Regions from separate parts of the Anaerotignum propionicum DSM 1682 genome, predicted to be linked through region 2. Evidence: a T-box and tRNA genes for the amino acid it is inferred to sense, from the RefSeq annotation. Region 2 holds a T-box; the other regions hold tRNA genes.
What was found. A T-box is a leader RNA that pairs with one kind of tRNA and senses whether it is charged. The one in region 2 lies ahead of leuS (leucine--tRNA ligase), so its partner is inferred to be a tRNA-Leu.
Positions count from the first base shown of each region.

Region 1: it has a tRNA-Leu gene. The T-box ahead of leuS (leucine--tRNA ligase) is inferred to sense a tRNA for this amino acid. The anticodon was not compared.
Region 3: it has a tRNA-Leu gene. The T-box ahead of leuS (leucine--tRNA ligase) is inferred to sense a tRNA for this amino acid. The anticodon was not compared.

Region 1 is NZ_CP014223.1:2,198,927-2,204,805, forward strand. Features, by position in the region: gene CPRO_RS10215 (methylated-DNA--[protein]-cysteine S-methyltransferase) at 1-347, opposite strand, end outside; gene CPRO_RS15805 (AlkA N-terminal domain-containing protein) at 359-1,363, opposite strand; gene CPRO_RS15810 (bifunctional transcriptional activator/DNA repair enzyme AdaA) at 1,327-1,818, opposite strand; gene CPRO_RS10230 (linear amide C-N hydrolase) at 2,182-3,186, opposite strand; tRNA gene CPRO_RS10235 (tRNA-Leu) at 3,650-3,733, opposite strand; gene CPRO_RS10240 (sensor domain-containing diguanylate cyclase) at 3,860-5,566, opposite strand.
Region 2 is NZ_CP014223.1:1,589,109-1,594,987, reverse strand. Features, by position in the region: gene CPRO_RS07545 (ABC transporter ATP-binding protein) at 1-303, shown strand, start outside; gene CPRO_RS07540 (ABC transporter ATP-binding protein) at 296-2,092, shown strand; T-box leader at 2,175-2,393, shown strand; gene leuS (leucine--tRNA ligase) at 2,549-4,960, shown strand; gene CPRO_RS07530 (4'-phosphopantetheinyl transferase family protein) at 5,039-5,704, shown strand; gene CPRO_RS07525 (murein hydrolase activator EnvC family protein) at 5,795-5,879, shown strand, end outside.
Region 3 is NZ_CP014223.1:909,335-915,213, reverse strand. Features, by position in the region: gene CPRO_RS04445 (DNA polymerase Y family protein) at 1-186, opposite strand, end outside; gene CPRO_RS04440 (metallophosphoesterase) at 507-1,328, shown strand; gene CPRO_RS04435 (peptidylprolyl isomerase) at 1,476-1,997, shown strand; tRNA gene CPRO_RS04430 (tRNA-Leu) at 2,071-2,154, shown strand; gene CPRO_RS15705 (hypothetical protein) at 2,368-2,805, shown strand; gene CPRO_RS04420 (RNA-directed DNA polymerase) at 2,775-3,911, shown strand; gene CPRO_RS04415 (helix-turn-helix domain-containing protein) at 4,078-4,926, opposite strand; gene CPRO_RS04410 (hypothetical protein) at 5,148-5,483, shown strand; gene CPRO_RS04405 (hypothetical protein) at 5,483-5,879, shown strand, end outside.

The DNA.
Region 1 (5,879 bases), 610 kb from region 2:
ATTTGGCTTTTCTTCATCTTCACTGCCATTTTCTTGGCAATTTCGCCATAGGTAATCACCTCACCATAAGGTATCTCACATAAAAAAGACCATACAATTTGCCGAAATTCTCCACCTATGGGTGCCAAGGGCAACTCAGAAATCAGGGGTTTTTCACCTGAAAAATATCGATCTAGCCATTTTCTAACCCCTTCAAAAATAGGCATGTCCTCCTTTTCAGTCATCTGTTGAGCTATGGTTCCACCAAAATATTTTTGCCCCTCGTTCCATAATCCAACAAGATTGTGTTCGTCACACGCCATGGTAATCATACCAACAGGGGACATATATGTCGTTGCGTAATACATAGTGTACCTCCTTACAGTGAATTCCAAAGGTTAATCGTTGCGTAGCTGCGCCAGGGGCGCCAGATTTCAGCCATTTTTAATATTTCTTTTGAAGTATAAGGCTGTAATGCTTTTTTTACACCAGCATCAGTTTCAAGAAAAGCATCAGGCCATTCCATGGCTCGCATACCAATATATTGGGCTGTCCAGCTTCCAATGCCTTGAATATCCATCAGCTTTTTCATTTCATCCTCCGGTTGGTGGCAATAGGTAAAATTAATTTCTCCCTGTGTAATTTTCCGCGCGAGTTCAAGAATTGTTCTGGAACGAGTGCCTATAACACCCAGTGGACCAAAATGAGTTTCGATAGGTCCCTCCAGTGCCAATATCCCTTCAGGAGAAGGAAAAACATGAGTTAAACCCTCTATTCCAGTTTGAATCGGTGTACCATAATGACGAACCAATCTAGCTGCCAATGTACTGGCTGACTTGACACTAATCTGCTGTCCAAGTACCGCTCGCACTGCCATCTCGAAAGCATTGAAACACCCGGGCACACGGGTTCCTGCAACACAAAGTCCGGGGCGGATGTCGTTCATAACCTTCAGTGTTTCATACACTGCTTCCGGATTGCAATATAAGTCAAATAAATGCCGTATCCTAGCTAAAACCATAGGAAGTACTGGCAATAAAGATTCACTTACAGTAACACTTATTGCATTCTTTTTTGTCTTATGCCCCACCCGTATCCAGCCGCTCGCATACATCCCCTCTGCATTTTTCAAATGAACAGTGCGCATATATTCGTCATTCTTTACCACCTCAATACCTTCAATTGCCCGCCCTGCCAAGAATTTCAGCATTTCTTCCCAACGATAAGGCGGGCGATACCCTAACGCTAAGGTAATTTCGCCATTTCTTTGACTTTCTGCTACAGCCTGTTTTCTTAATGATGTAGGGGTAAGCTGATAATGCTTTTTGAAAACATCATTAAACCGCCTTAGGCTTCCAAACCAGACGCCAATGCAACATCTAATACATTTAGATTTGTGTCAGTAAGTAAATTTTTAGCAAGCAACAGCCTACATGTCTGAAGATACTGAAGAGGGGTCACATTATATTCTTTTGTAAACACTCTGCGTAAATGTCGATCCGTACAACCAAGCAGCCCGGCAATTTCCTCTAAACGATCTCCGGTTCCACATTTTTCTTCTAACACTCTTGCCGCCTTGTGTGCCAGCATAGCTGTAGCGTCAGTTATGGAGGTTCCCGGTGCAAGTTCGGGTCTACATAAAAGGCAAGGACGGTATCCCTCTTGTTCAGCTTGTGCTGCAGTAGCATAAAAGGTGCAGTTCGCTTCTTTTGGTTGCCGAGCCCGACATACAGGGCGGCAGTATATGCCCGTGGAAGAAATACCTACAAAAAAACGTCCATCAAAACGTGAATCCTTTGCTACAAATGCGGCATAAAGAGCGCTATCCTTTTCTGGCATACATGCTCGCCTCCTTATTTCAAATTATAGACTTCTTCATTCATAATATCCAGCCATTTTCGGACATGCTTTAATAATGTTTTACTCCAACCCTTAAGAATCATATCCAAGTACCCTATATAATAACTTTATCAATAAATAAGGATACTAGGCAATTGTTCCTGCTTCGCAGTTTAAACTAAAAACACAGCAAAGTACCTCGAGCTGTAAACGGGGGGTAATTGCTGTGTTTTATTAATGTATATCTTTATTATAAAAAAGAAACCAATATTTTTCACCTGTGGAACTACATGAGCCTCTCTAATTTGTTTTCTAACTTTTCATTGTCAAATACATCAACGCTGAAAAAAAATATCGTAAGATTTAATGGCAAAATGGCAGAAACTCTACAGGCTTAAATATAGAGCCCAAATCCAAAAGCTCTTGACCCAATTGTTCGTATTTTCTTTCATTTATGGATGCCTTGTAAATTTGCTGGTTGGTATGGGTATTCACGAAATATTCCCCTTTTTCTTGGTTTACAAAAGCCGTGTACAAGGTATAATCTGATGTATTACGTCCTGTGATTACAACACCCTTAGGGATGCTTACACTTTTCAGACACTGAAAACAAAGTTCAACGGCTGAATCATCATCCGGGGGTGTAGATGCATGGGTTTTTATAAATGCTGTGCGCACAAATCTTTCAGGTGAAGCAAATCCTCCTGGCAGTCCAAGGGTGCCTCCTGCTTGACTGGGTGGAGAAAGCTTCAACTTCCCCCATTGGACATCTTCACGTTGAGTCGAAGTGATGTTGCAATAATTATTTAGATTTGCCATATGCCAGGGGAAATCCGGTGCATTCGCAAGCACGCCAATTTGATTTTGAAAAACGGCAAAGCCCTTTTCGGTTTTCTCAATAACAACACATCTTCCGCCTTTATCTGTGGCAATCCAATGAAGGGGGGCGGCGGTCTTTGTTACAGGATCAGCGATGCCGATAAGGCTTACTTCCTTAACGGCTTGCTTTACATCAAATACTGTTGCGCATCCTCCAAGCAAATATTTCAAAAAATCAAAAGCAGCAAGCTGAATTTTTTTTGTGTTATGGTAAAGGGAATCATATTTTGCATATCCGCTGAAATAAAGAGCCGCAGCTGCAAAACCTGTTTCATTCACTCCATCGAAAAAGGCTAAAAGCCCTTCTAGCTGTTGCCCGATGCCAATAAATTTATACTTTGTTGTAATTCTTTTCATATCTGCAGCACTTTTCCATGTATATTGCCGCGGCGCTACAAAAAAATGAGGGTCAATATCATGAGAAAAATCCATATTTCTCCCAAAAAAACTTTTATTTTCAATTGTTTTCATTGTTATAGAAGTGCACATTATTGATCCCCCGTTTAATAATTTTTATAAAAATATATATATGAAGTTTATAATAAAAAAGAATATGCGAAAGTTAACCTAGGAAATATGTTATTTAACGGTTGGAAATATTCTATCTTTTATTTAGTATCCGAATTGAAAATAAGTTTCTTTAGCCATTATGCTGAAAGAGATCGTCAAACTGATTGCCTCACTGTGTACACTTATTTCGGAATATTTGCTAAAGTCTATGAAATATATTTTTGAATATTGTCTATCTCCAAGACGACAAAAACAAATGGGTTTCTTTCACAGAATCTTCCCTGACTATTCACAAGTTGTCCTACCAGCAATCTCTATCTTCAACTTTAATAATTTTCATCTCTCTTCTTCTCCAACAATAATAATCTTCATTGATCCCACATTGTCATAAATAACGAAAAAAGCCATATATGAGTATAAACTCATATATGGCTTTCGCTAGTGCGGATGGTGGGACTCGAACCCACACGATATCACTACCGCCAGATTTTGAGTCTGGTGCGTCTGCCAGTTCCGCCACATCCGCATGGAAAACTGCTTGACCATATTAACATATATTTCAACATAATGCAAGTGTTTTTTCAAAATTTATTGCTAGCCTTTTGAAAATTTTCCTGACATACTCAAACAGATTCCAATACTTACACAAAATCTAATCTGCCAACATAAAACTGTTTTTGCCCTTTCCCTTAACTCTATACAGCGCTTGATCGCCACGCAAATATAATTCATTAAAGTCAGCCCCATTTTGGGGAAAACAAGCAATCCCTATACTACAGGTAACAATTGCCTCATCGGACTTCATTTCTTCTTTTTCAAGGGCTTCACATATTTCAGCAGCTTTTTTTGCAGCCTGCTCTTTATTTACATTTTTAAGAAACACCGCAAATTCGTCTCCGCCAAGACGCCCAACATAATCACTGTTACGAACACAGGCCTTTAAAAGCTCTGCCGTCGCAACAAGCACATGATCCCCCAATACATGACCATATCCATCATTTATCTGCTTAAAATCATCTAAATCAAGTAAAAGCAACGCATGGTTCTGGCTCCCCGATTCTCCGTTGAGGCTTAAATTCGCATAAATTTCAAATGCCATTCGATTGAGCACCCCTGTCAACGGATCCTTTTCTACCTGCATTTGTAATTTTGATATTACCTTCATCTGCTGATCAATGGGTACAATCATGCCATAACACTTCAATGGTATGCCATGTCTATCGTGCCATACACGATAAACAAACTGATGCCACTGTATGTTTCCATCTTTCCCCAGCAGTCGATATTGGGCATTACCCGTTACCTTACCATCAATTAGCTCTTGTCCCAATTTCATGAAAACCTCTCTATCTTCCTCAAAGATAAAAGGATGAGGCTTAGCAAAATCACTAATTTTGTGCATAACCGGATTTCTTCCAAATTGTTTGAAATAATTATTATTGACTACAAAGGTATCCTTTCGATAATCTCCCTCAAAGGAAATCATTCCGGCAACTTCCTCTGCCGTTCTTAAGCAATTGTTTTCCTTTTCAACCGCCGCCTTTTCATTTCTAATTAAAAAATAAATGAGTATGCATGCGGCAATATTTATAAACAGCATCTTTACAATTAAGTCTATTTTTAATTCCTCAAATAAATCATCATTTTGTGTAACGAGATACTCTGGTAACGTAGAAAATAAATACCACCCATTTATTTCAAGGGGTGTATAGGAGGAATACCAAACCTTGCCTTCACTGCTATAGATAAATAAATTTTCTTTCTCCGCCCCATTATCCAAAGTTTTTTCTAAGGAAATGTTATTTGCGTTAAAAAAAGCTAAAATATTGTTTTGTCCATCAAAATGTCTATTCCCCGGATGCCAGCCCATAATATTTCCCTGTTTATCTGTTACGCACAAAAAACCCTCTCCGCCATATGAGTCAGAAAGAATGTATTTCTCCACGGACTCATAATTCACATGGGCAATTAATAAGGCTTTTAATATATTTCCGGAATAAAGAGGTGTTGTTAAGATAATTTCCTCATCCCCACGTCCTTCCTCTTGAAAGAACTGTATGCTACGGCTTTTTCCAAGTGCCTCTTGAAAAAATCTCTTTTGGGAAATATCCACAATTATGCCATCCAAATATGCCGCCTCTCCCGTTTCAATATCAGCAATTGCAATTTGCTTAAAGTCACTTAATAAAGTATTATATTCTCTGAAATGAATTATATTTTCTTTTGAAAAATCATCTTCTTTTACAACATAATCAGCCAAAGCTTCCAGCATAATCAATTGTTGCTCCATTCTCTGCTGAAATCGATATCCCATTACCTCAGCATCTTCACGAAACGCAATCTTTCTTTGCTCTTGCATTATACTTTTGCTATAACTTAAATATTCAAATGTTTGAAAAGAGGTGACTACAAAAAAAATAATAGCAATCAGAAAAATATGCCTAAATTTCTTATACCAATGCATATATTGTCCTCACAATCTGATTTTGTGACAAAAACTGTGGTTCACTTTTTCAAAATCTCTATTCCAATTACATTTTTTACTATCATTATATAATATACATTCTTTTTTCATTGAAAACAAGCAAATGTTAGTAGAAAATATTTGTTTGTTTTTGTACAATTTTTTTCTATATTTTGTAATTTATGTAACCCCGTTTATAAATAAGCCT
Region 2 (5,879 bases):
ATTTCTATAGCCAGAGCGCTGATTCAAAATCCAAGTATTATTATTTTTGATGATAGTACTAGTGCGGTGGACTCATTAACTGAAAAAAGAATTCGTCAAGCAATGAAAGATTCACATGACCGGTGTACAAAATTCATAATCGCCCAGCGAATCAGCTCAATTAAACATGCAGATAAAATTTTTGTGCTGAAGGATGGTAAAATAGCTGCACAAGGTAACCATAATTATCTTATGGAAACTAGTTTGGACTATCAGGAAATCTATCAATCTCAAATGAAGAAAGGGGTAGTTATTGATGCCTAATCCCCGCATGGGCGGAAAACCGCCAATAGAATCCAGAAAACCTAAAAATACTAAGAAAACACTTAGCAGACTCTTAAAGTATTTAAATAAGTATTGGTTTTATTTATTAATTTCATTTATTTGCATTGCTTTTGTTACACTGGGTACAGTCTATGCAACCCGCCTGATTGGTGTTGCCATTGATCAGTATATTACAAAGTATGATTTTGCAGGTTTAGCCAAAGTCTGTTCAATGCTTTTAGCCATTTATGTTGGTTCCTCTTTGTGTATGTGGCTTCAAAGCTATTTGCTTCTTTTGGTAGGGCAAAACGTTGTTGCCACAATCCGCAAGGAGCTCTTTGAAAAGATACAGAGACTTCCTTTGAAGTACTTTGACACTACAACCCATGGTGAAATCATGAGCCGTGTTACAAACGATGTAGATAATATTTCTATGGCTTTAAATAACAGCATCTCTCAAGTTTTGCAAAGCGGATTAACCTTAATTGGAACCTTCGCAATGATGCTTTATTTAAATATTTCTTTAACCATTGCTTCTATCGTGACCATACCAATATTGCTTATTGTTACGAAAGCCATAACAACTCGCTCCAGAAAAAATTATAAAGAAAAACAGGAGCGTCTGGGAAAACTAAATGGTTATATTGAAGAAATTATATCGGGACAAAAGGTTGTTAAAGTATTCTGTCAAGAAGATGAAATGACCCAGGCATTTTCTGAGAAAAATAATGATTTATTAAAAGTAGGCATTCGTGCAGAAATCTTTTCAGGAATCATAGCACCAATCATGATGGCTCTGAACAACATTTCATATGCCATTGTTGTGGCTGTTGGTGGTCTTATGATGGTTATGGGTATGCCTATGACATTGGGAACCATTTCGAACTTTATTATTTATTCAAAGCAATTTACAAGACCTTTGAATGAATTAGCAAACCAAGTAAATGCCATGATGGCGGCCTTCGCCGGAGCAGAGAGAGTTTTTGAAGTTTTGGATGAGCCGGAGGAAATGAAAGATCAGCCGAATTCCGTTGCTCTCAATGATGTAAAAGGCGATGTTGTTCTTTCAAGTGTTGATTTTTCATATGAAGAGGGTCATCCTATTTTGAAAGAAGTGAACTTGTATGCAAAACCGGGGCAGACCATTGCCTTAGTTGGGCCTACCGGTGCAGGAAAAACCACAATTATAAATCTGTTGACCCGTTTTTATGATATAGATAAAGGAACCATTACCATTGATGGAAGAGAAATTAAGGATATCAAGCGAAAAAGCTTGCGTTCAAATCTAGGTATTGTTTTACAGGATACCTATTTATTTACAGATACCATTCGTGAAAATATTCGCTATGGTAGATTAGACGCGAAAGATGATGAAATTATTGCTGCGGCAAAGCTTGCCAATGCCCATGAATTTATTCGACGCCTACCCGATGGTTATGATACCGTTTTAACCGACGGCGGCGGAAATCTGAGCCAAGGACAAAGGCAAATGCTTGCCATCGCCAGAGCCATTTTGGCGAACCCCTCTGTATTGATTCTTGATGAAGCAACCAGCAGTGTAGATACACGTACAGAGGTGAAAATTCAGGAAGCCATGCAGAATTTGATGAAGGGGCGTACCAGTTTTGTCATTGCCCACCGCTTAAGCACCATAAAAGACGCTGATCTGATTGCTGTAATCAACCATGGTGAGATAATAGAGCGGGGGAACCATGAAGAATTGATGGCGAAAAAAGGCTTCTATCATAGCCTGTATAGCAATCAGTTTGAATCAGAAAAAGCGGTATAAAAAATTGTGTAGACTGTATTCTTTTGAAAAACAACCAAAAACACTTGATTTTTATTGGTAAATATGATATAAATATTTTCATGAATAGACTTTGATGAGGAAGAGTACAATACGATTTGTTTTTTTCAGAGAGCCGACGGTTGGTGCAAGTCGGTAAAAACACGTTTTGGAACTGGCCTCGGAGTTTTGCCCTGAACATCTTTTTAGATTAGTAGGCGGCAACGGCTGCCACCGTTATCGGTTTTGAGTGTGCCTTTTGGCAAACTAGAGTGGTAACACGGAGTATCCCTTCGTCTCTAACTGAGACGAAGGTTTTTTTATTTTTTAGATATAAAATTTCCAGACCCTAAAGGTGTTTTATTCTGTTTTGTTAAATATGAATAATTAAACTGAAATTTGGGCTATGTTTAGGAAATAGATTTGTTTGGGAGATTGTTTTATTAAGGAGGAGATTGTATGAACAGTCGCTATGAATTTGGTGAAATTGAGAAAAAGTGGCGTAATGAATGGGAGAAGAATCCTATTAATGTAGAGGATGACAAAAAACCTAAGTTTTATTGTCTGGACATGTTCCCATACCCATCCGGTACAGGGCTTCATGTTGGTCACTGGAGAGGTTATGTTTTAAGTGATGTTGTCAGCAGATACAAAGTTTTGCAGGGTTATCAGGTGCTTCACCCCATGGGCTGGGATGCCTTTGGTTTACCTGCGGAAAACTTTGCAATTAAAAACAATATGCATCCTCGTATTGCCACTGCAAATAATATTACAAACGTAAAGCGCCAGCTCCACGAAATCAGCGCAATTTATGATTGGGATAAAGAAGTTGATACAACAGACCCTGGTTATTATAAATGGACACAGTGGATTTTTGTTCAAATGTTTAAAAAGGGCTTAGCTTATGAAAAGGAAATGCCTTTAAACTGGTGCCCTAGCTGCAAATGCGTTTTGGCGAATGAGGAAGCTGCCGGCGGTACTTGTGAACGTTGTGGTTCAACAGTAACAAAGAGAAATCTTCGTCAATGGATGCTGAAAATCACTGCTTACGCAGACAGATTGTTGGAAGATTTGCAAAAGCTTGATTGGTCTGAAAAAGTAAAGAAAATGCAGTCTGATTGGATTGGAAGAAGCTACGGCGCTGAAATAGAGTTTAAGGTAAGTGGAAGTGATAAAAATATCTCTGTTTATACCACCAGACCTGATACGCTTTTCGGTTGTACCTTTATGGTTTTGGCTCCTGAGTATAAAGGAATTGATGATTTTATTGCCCCTGGATACGAGGAAACAGTGAAGAAATATTGCTTTGATGCTTCCACAAAATCCTCTGTTGACCGTATGACAGATAAAGAAAAAACAGGTGTGTTTACTGGCACTTATTGCGTTAACCCTGTGAATGGCAAAGAAATTCCTGTTTGGGTTGCTGATTATGTATTGGCGGATTATGGTACCGGTGCGGTAATGTGTGTGCCCGCCCATGACGAACGTGACTTTGAGTTTGCCACAAAATTTGAACTGCCTATCGTCCAGGTAATTATGCCTGAAGGAGAAGAAGAAAAGCCCTTAACCGAAGCATATGTTGGTGACGGTGTTATTATCAATTCCGGTGATTGGAATGGAATGAAGGCATTTGAAGCAAAGAAAAAAGTGCCTCATTTGATGGAAGAAAAGGGCATCGGCAAGAAAACAGTTAACTATAAATTGCGTGACTGGGTATTCTCCAGACAAAGATATTGGGGTGAACCTATTCCAATTATCCATTGCGATCATTGTGGGGCTGTTCCCGTTCCCGAAGATCAATTGCCTGTGTTGCTCCCTGAAGTAGAGTCCTACAAGCCTACGGATACAGGAGAATCTCCTTTGGCTCATATTGACGAGTGGGTGAATACGACTTGCCCTGTGTGCGGCAAGCCTGCAAAGAGAGAAACAAATACCATGCCACAGTGGGCTGGTTCCAGCTGGTATTTCTTGCGCTATGTAGATAACCATAATGATAAACAATTGGCTAGCATGGATGCTTTGAAAAAATGGGCTCCCGTTGACTTATATGTTGGTGGAATTGAGCATGCTGTATTGCACTTATTGTATGCACGTTTCTATACAAAATTCCTGTATGATATTGGTGCGGTGCCTTTTGAAGAGCCATTCCAGAAGCTGTTTAACCAAGGTATGATTACAAAGAATGGCGGCAAAATGAGTAAGTCCTTGGGTAATGTGGTATCACCCGATGAATTGGTTGAGAAATATGGCTGTGACTCATTGAGAATGTATGAATTGTTCGTAGGCCCTCCTGAAATGGATTGTGATTGGGACGATAGCGGTATTGATGGGGTGTTCCGTTTCTTAAATAAAATTTGGAAAATGGTTTATACCTATAAAGATGCACCTGTGCAAGCAAGCAAAGAAGAGGCATTTGTTTGCAATAAGATGATTGCTGATATTACCAGCCGTTTAGAAGCTTTGACAATGAATACAATTGTCAGCGGTTTTATGGAATCTTCCAATAAATTTAATGAAATTGCGAAAAAGCAGGGTGGTCTTTCAAAGGAAACTTTGGAAACAGTGGTTACTATGCTGGCTCCCTTTGCGCCTCATATTTCCGAGGAGCTTTGGAGAGAATTGGGTCACGAAGACTCTGTTTTTGCAGCAGGCTGGCCGGTTGTGGATGAAAGTAAGCTTGTTCAGGATACCATTGAAATTGCCATTCAAATTGGTGGTAAGTTAAGAGGAACAATGGAAATTTCCTCTGATGCTGACAAGGAAGCAGTATTGGCACAGGCGAAAGAGACTTTGGGTAGTCGTTTAGACGGAAAAGAAATCGTAAAAGAGATTTATGTACCCGGTAGAATCGTAAATCTGATTGTTAAGTAAAACCATTGAAATATTATTGCAGGGTTGTGAGAGCTTGTTCTCTAGCAGCTCTGCTTTTTGTACTATGAGGTGATTGAAATGGTAGAATTGCTGATGATGGATGGGGATGTATTAAAAGATACTGCAAAATTTCAGATTGCCATGGAACTTGTGGGTGAGAAACGAAAAGCCAAAGTCGAAAAAATGGTGAAAGAGGAAAGTAAACGTCTGTCTTTGTCAGCAGGTCTTTTATTAAGTTATGCATTTTCAACAATGAATGAAATTTCCCTTTACGATAAGATAAAAATTACTGAGAAAGGGATGCCTTATTTGCCCAATCAGGAGTATTTCTTTAGTCTGTCTCACTCTGGACGGTTTGCAATTTGCAGCTTTTCTCATGAACCAATTGGTTGTGATATTGAAAAAATGAGAGCTAAAATACCAAAAGTTGCAAAAATTTTTTCACCGGAAGAAGAGCAAATATTTTTTCGTTTAGACGAAGCAAATAAGAAAGAATTCTTTTTTCAGCTATGGACAAGGAAAGAAAGTGTAACAAAATGGATGGGAAAAGGCATAGCCTATCCCTTTGACAGCTTTTCTGTAATGGATGGTTTACGCAACAGAAATATCATCGTTATAGAAAGTAAAAAATTGTTTTTAAAATCCTTGCAAATGGAAGACTATATGATTTCTTTATGCAATGAAAGGGGCAATTTCCCCCAGGAAATTAAAAAAATTAACTGGGATATTTTAACTGAAAATTAAAAACATTTAAATTGTGTTTTAAAGTTGAAAATTGTCACAAAATCTGTATAATATAAAGAGACAAATTGTGATAATAATGAGGTTTTTATAATGAAAATATTAAAAAAGGCTACTTGCCTTGTTTTAACGGCCTTTTTGGCCTTTGGTGTTTTTCCTACCCATCAAACGGGTGCTG
Region 3 (5,879 bases), 680 kb from region 2:
TGTGGAAATGCCATATTTTTTGGCAGGGGTGCTTTTTGCAAGTATTATGCCTCTGCGGCTTTCACTATCTCCCGCAACAGCTGAGGGAACGGTACGCAAATCTAACATACTGCCCTCTTTTAACATTTTTACCGCACTCCAACTTAAAAACGCACTATTGACGTCAATATGAAAAATTGTTCTCATGCCACCCCTCCTTTTTGCAAATTATACAAATTATCAAAATTTTTATACTCCAGCTCTAAAACTATAATATTATAACCGCTTCACACCAACGGAAAGATAATGTAGAAATGCACAGTCAAATTTTATCGTTTAATTCCATTTACTCAGTATACCACGAATAAAACAAGTCATCAATTGGGATAAGTCTACTTAGACACCTAAGGTAAGTAAAGTTAGAATGAACTTTCTGTCAATTATATACTTCCTAGAGACGCGCTCTTGTTTTCCAACGAAAACCTCTTTATAATGAAAAGAAATGAATAAAAATGGCGGTGAACTATTTGAAATTTTTTAAGAACAAAGCAATTTGCTCCTTGGTCTGTCTCGCAGGCTTTTTATATTGGCAAAATAATGGGCTTACACTGACAGAAACCACATATTCGAAAGAGGTCCCCAAGGGGTTTGATGGCTATAAAATTTTACAGGTTTCTGATTTGCAAAATAAGAGTTTTGGTCAAAACCAAGAAAAAATACTTGAAAAAATTAGAAATGCAGCACCAGATATTATCGTTATCACCGGTGATTTAATTGACCGTAATCGCACCAATCTGGACACAGCTATGACTTTCGTTGAGGGTGCAGTGAATATTGCCCCCGTTTATTATGTCAGTGGCAATCATGAACACCAATCAGGCTATTTTGAGGAGCTTTCTGAGCAATTAACAGAATCAGGTGTTACTGTTTTGGAAAACGGAAAAACCATTCTACAAAAAAACGGAGACACCATTGCCCTCATTGGCCTTGCGGACAAACGGGTGAACCCTTATTACCAAGCCGTACTTTCCACCCTAATAAAAGGGTCCCATGAAGATGTTTTTCAAATTCTTCTTTCTCATCGTCCCGAACTATTTGAGACCTATGTGGAGAGTGGGATAAATTTAGCTTTTACAGGCCATGCCCATGGGGGACAAATTAGACTGCCCTTTCTTGGCGGCATTTTTGCTCCGAATCAAGGCTTTTTCCCCACCTATACTTCTGGCGTTTATGAGAAAAAGGATACTGCAATGATTGTCAGCCGCGGTTTAGGCAACAGCACCTTTCCTTTCCGCATTTTTAACCGCCCTGAGCTGGTGATGGTCACTTTAAGATTTGAAAATATTTAAGGAATATTTGCGTCCGCATAGGCATTATGCTATAATGAGCCAAGCTATCCCCTTACCAAACCTTGGCATTCTTTTGCTTTTTTCTGTATGCCTCGGTTTGCAATGGGCAAATTAAAATAAAATGCTGATCATGAAAGGAAGATACTCATGGCAAAAAATCCTGTTATAACGTTTGAAATGCAAAACGGCAATGTAATCAAAGCAGAGCTGTATCCTGAAATCGCTCCCAATACGGTAAATAATTTTATTTCCTTGGTGAATAAAGGCTATTATAACGGCCTGATTTTCCATCGCGTCATTAATGGCTTTATGATTCAGGGCGGATGCCCCGATGGCACAGGTATGGGCGGACCCGGATATCAGATTCGTGGTGAATTTTCCATGAATGGCGTGAAAAATGACTTGAAGCACGATAAAGGTGTGCTTTCCATGGCTCGCGCAATGAATCCCAACAGTGCAGGCTCTCAGTTCTTTATCATGCATGAAAAATCCCCCCATTTGGATGGACAGTATGCCGCTTTCGGCAAAGTAATAGATGGACAGAATGTGGTGGATACCATTGCAACCGCTCCTACCAGCCGTGGTGACCGCCCCGTTGAGGATCAGGTTATGGTAAAAGTAAGCGTTGATACCTTTGGTGAAACATATCCAGAACCGGAAAAAATGTAAATTTTACAAAAAAATTAAAAAACTGCTTGCATTATATATTTTTTTATGATAATATAAGCAAGCAGTTTTACTTGCGGATGTGGCGGAACTGGCAGACGCACCAGACTCAAAATCTGGCGGTAGTGATATCGTGTGGGTTCGAGTCCCACCATCCGCACTTAACGCACATAACCCGAACATTCACTTTATAGGTGAGTCGTTCGGGTTTTTGCTTTTATTAGAATAAATTGAGAAATGGATATCTATTTTAATTGTTCTTCCTAATATTTTACAGTGAGGGGTATACCTACATAGCATTTCTTGATATAATAAATTAAAACTTTGCTTATTTTTGACGATAAATTGTATATGTTGGTGGGGAGGTTAATATATGAAATTGGATGCTATTTCAATAAAATGGGCAATTAATCATATAAAGCACAAGAGAGATACTGATTTGTTTCCTGTTCTAAAAGAATATAATATTTTATTTGAAGATGAAGAAGCACTAGTAAGAGAGTTATGTAATCTTGATATTGGAGCTTATAAATGGCAACCATATAGACGATTTATAATTCCTAAGGATGAATATTCATATAGAGTCGCAATGCAACTTGATCCAATAGATAATATATTGTTTGTTGCAATTACATATCAATTTGGCGATAAAATAGAAAAGAAACGTATACCTATTGAAAAAAAATGGTTTTTAACTATAGATTTTCTCCGAATGAAAACGGCGATTTATATGATAAGGCAGAAGCATGGTATAATTTTTGGAGTACATCCAAAGAAAATATTGCATGGTACTCACATGCAGTTTATATAGATATAGCAGATTTTTACAATAGAATTTATCACCATACTTTGGAGAATCAACTTATTGCGTGTGGATTTGAGAATCAAGTAATAAAAGCGATTAAGAATTTGCTTCAAAATACTACTCAAACAACATCTCAGGGCATTCCCACTGGACCACATGCATCACATATATATGCAGAAATGTGTTTAATACCTCTGGATGAGGGATTAATTTGTAAAGGGTATGAATTTTGCAGATATGCTGATGATATAATAATATTTACCGATTCAGAAGTCCAAGCAAGAATTGTAATCTATGAAATGGCAAAAATATTAGACAGCTTAAAGTTGAATATGCAACGGAATAAAACTAGAATTTTTAATCAAGAAGAGTTTGAAGCTTATTGCGATGATATGTTAGTCGATAACCCAATTAGCGAATTAGAAAAAGAAATGAATACCGTATTATCAAACCATTTAGACAGATTATATGGAGATACAGATTACGTAAATCTTGATGATATTAATAAGGAATTCTTTTCCGAGGAAACGTTGCAAAAAATATTATTAGAATATTTAGATGGTGATTTGGATTATCAGAGAATTAGATGGTTTTATAAGAGATTAAGCAAAGTGGGTGTTGATACTGCACTTGGTGTAACAGTCAAAGAGTTTGATAGATTAATACCAGCAATTAATGATATAGCGTTATATTTTGCTTCAATAGCCGATAGTAGCGGTGCAGGGCTTAGAGAAGTTGGTAGACAGTTATTAGGATTACTAAAAAATGAAATCATAAAATCAAATGACTTTTTTCAGATAACAATATTAAATTTATTTTCATATACAAACAAGTTTAATCACATTTCTAACCTAATAAATTTGTTTGGTAGCTCTAATGACTATGTAAAAAGAGAAATTATTTTGGCAGCGTATACTTCAGATGCAGTAGCATGGATTAGAGAAATCAAACAAGAATATCTTAATCTTGGCATTTGGACACAAAGGGCGTTATTGATTGCATCTTCATTGCTGCCAGTGGACGAGAGAAAATATTTTATACAAAATGTAACCTCAAATCAACAAGAAAATTTAACAATAAAGTTAATATCAAAAATCATATTGAAAAAATAGTATATAAACCGAACACTCAATTTATAGTCGAGTTGTTCGGCTTTTGCTTTATTGAAACGAAATAAAAAAAGGGATGACCGTATTGGCTATCCCTTTTTGAGACCATAGCCTTTTGTGTGCAATTTTTTAGCTTTAAAAATGATAATATAATATTAGGCTATAAATATTAAGTAGATGCCAATTCGTTAACCAGTTTTATTATTGTTTCCTGCTGTTCAGAGGAAGAATTTATCAACCGCCCCAGTAGCATAAAAGCAATTAATACATCCCAACCTTCTTCATCCACATTATAAATATTATGTTCGAGCTGTGATAAAAACAATTCACAATTTAATTCTGAAGTCTTATTTATTTTTTGGATTAGTTTTCTAATTTGGTTTTTACGGAAATCATTTCTATTTTCATCCTCAAGACCATCATTAAACCGTGTATATTTCTCATTACCAATTCTCTTTATTTTTGAATATAAAGAAATCCTATCAATTAAATTTAGTTGCATTTCAATATTTGTCTTCATTCCGTATAATTCGTTTTTTACTTTTATCTTGTTTTCTTCACTAAGCCGTTGAAATGTGCAAAAAAAATCCCATGAAACTCTTTCGATATCAAGGTAAGCATCGAAATTTTCATTAAGCACAAAAAGAGAACGTGGCTCAAGTCGCCTTAAATCAGTAAATATTTTACATTTAACTTTATATATAGAATGAATGAAATCGTCTTTGTATTCTAGTTGTCCTTCTGGTATCTTCAAAATTTGCTCAATCTGTTGTATAAAAACTGGTGGTATCGAACGCTCACCAATTCTCCATTTTTGCACTGATGACGGGCTTGTTCCAAGTATATTCGCTAGCTCCTCTATGGTTACCTTTTTTGGAATCCTTTCATTTTGCTGTTTAGGAATATCAAAAAGCATTTCATCTCCTATTAAATCATAAATGGGAATTTGATTATCTTTAATTTCCATGTAAGCACATAAAAGCTCTGCTTGTAAGGGATTTAGACGATTTTTTTTCATGTCGATGATTCCTCCATAAATCTTATTTAATATGTTTAAAAACCTCCCCATTTCCAGCTTTGCATTTTTGGGAAGTTACTCGTAGGACATTTTTGTTGTATTGTTTTATTAGAACAGAGATGCATCTTAGTTCTTAAGCGAATCGGAAGGTACAACCGAATCGCATCATTAAATACTATTATAACAATTTTTAATTTTAGATGAAAGGAGTTTGAATTATTATGATTAAAATCAATCAATTTGTCTTAAATTTACAGCAAATTGCCAATGGTGATACTCTGCTTTTAACGGATATTGTTCCTGTGAAAGAATTTGTTGACGGTAAATACACGGATAAAGTTATTGGATTTCGCTATACTTGTGTATGCCCTCAAAATAAATTTGAGCAAATTTCTATCAGGATTGAGGGGGTTAAACCTGTGATTACTCCCGAAGAACTTTCTGTAAAGGGCACAATAAAAGTAAAGCCAAAGAACTTTGAAGGACGGTTTTTTCGGGATCGTAGCGGAGAGTATCGCCTATCTGCAAAAGCAGAGTCTCTAGAGGTGATAAATTAATGAAACAAATTTATGAAAGACTGCGCCAATATTGGGATTATGGAGAATGGGGATATTTTATTCTTCTTCTTTTCATCACCCTTTCTACCGCAATATTCTTTATCGGAATATTATGCTGGGCACTTGAAGCAATATTTAATTTTTTGGTGTTCAAATTTGATTTCCTGATAACTGTAGGTGCGTGTGTAGGTGTTGTTGTTTACCTATGGAACAGTAGTAAAGAAGAAAAGCGAATAAAGCTTCAAGCAATAGAAGAACAGCATGCTGAGCAGTCAGCCGAAATGGATAAAGCAGTTGCTGAAAACAATTATTCTATTATTCGCCAATGCTTATTTACAGTGCTATCTGAACAGGCGGATAATATTGGTCTTGTAAAGCCATCCACATTTTCAGAAA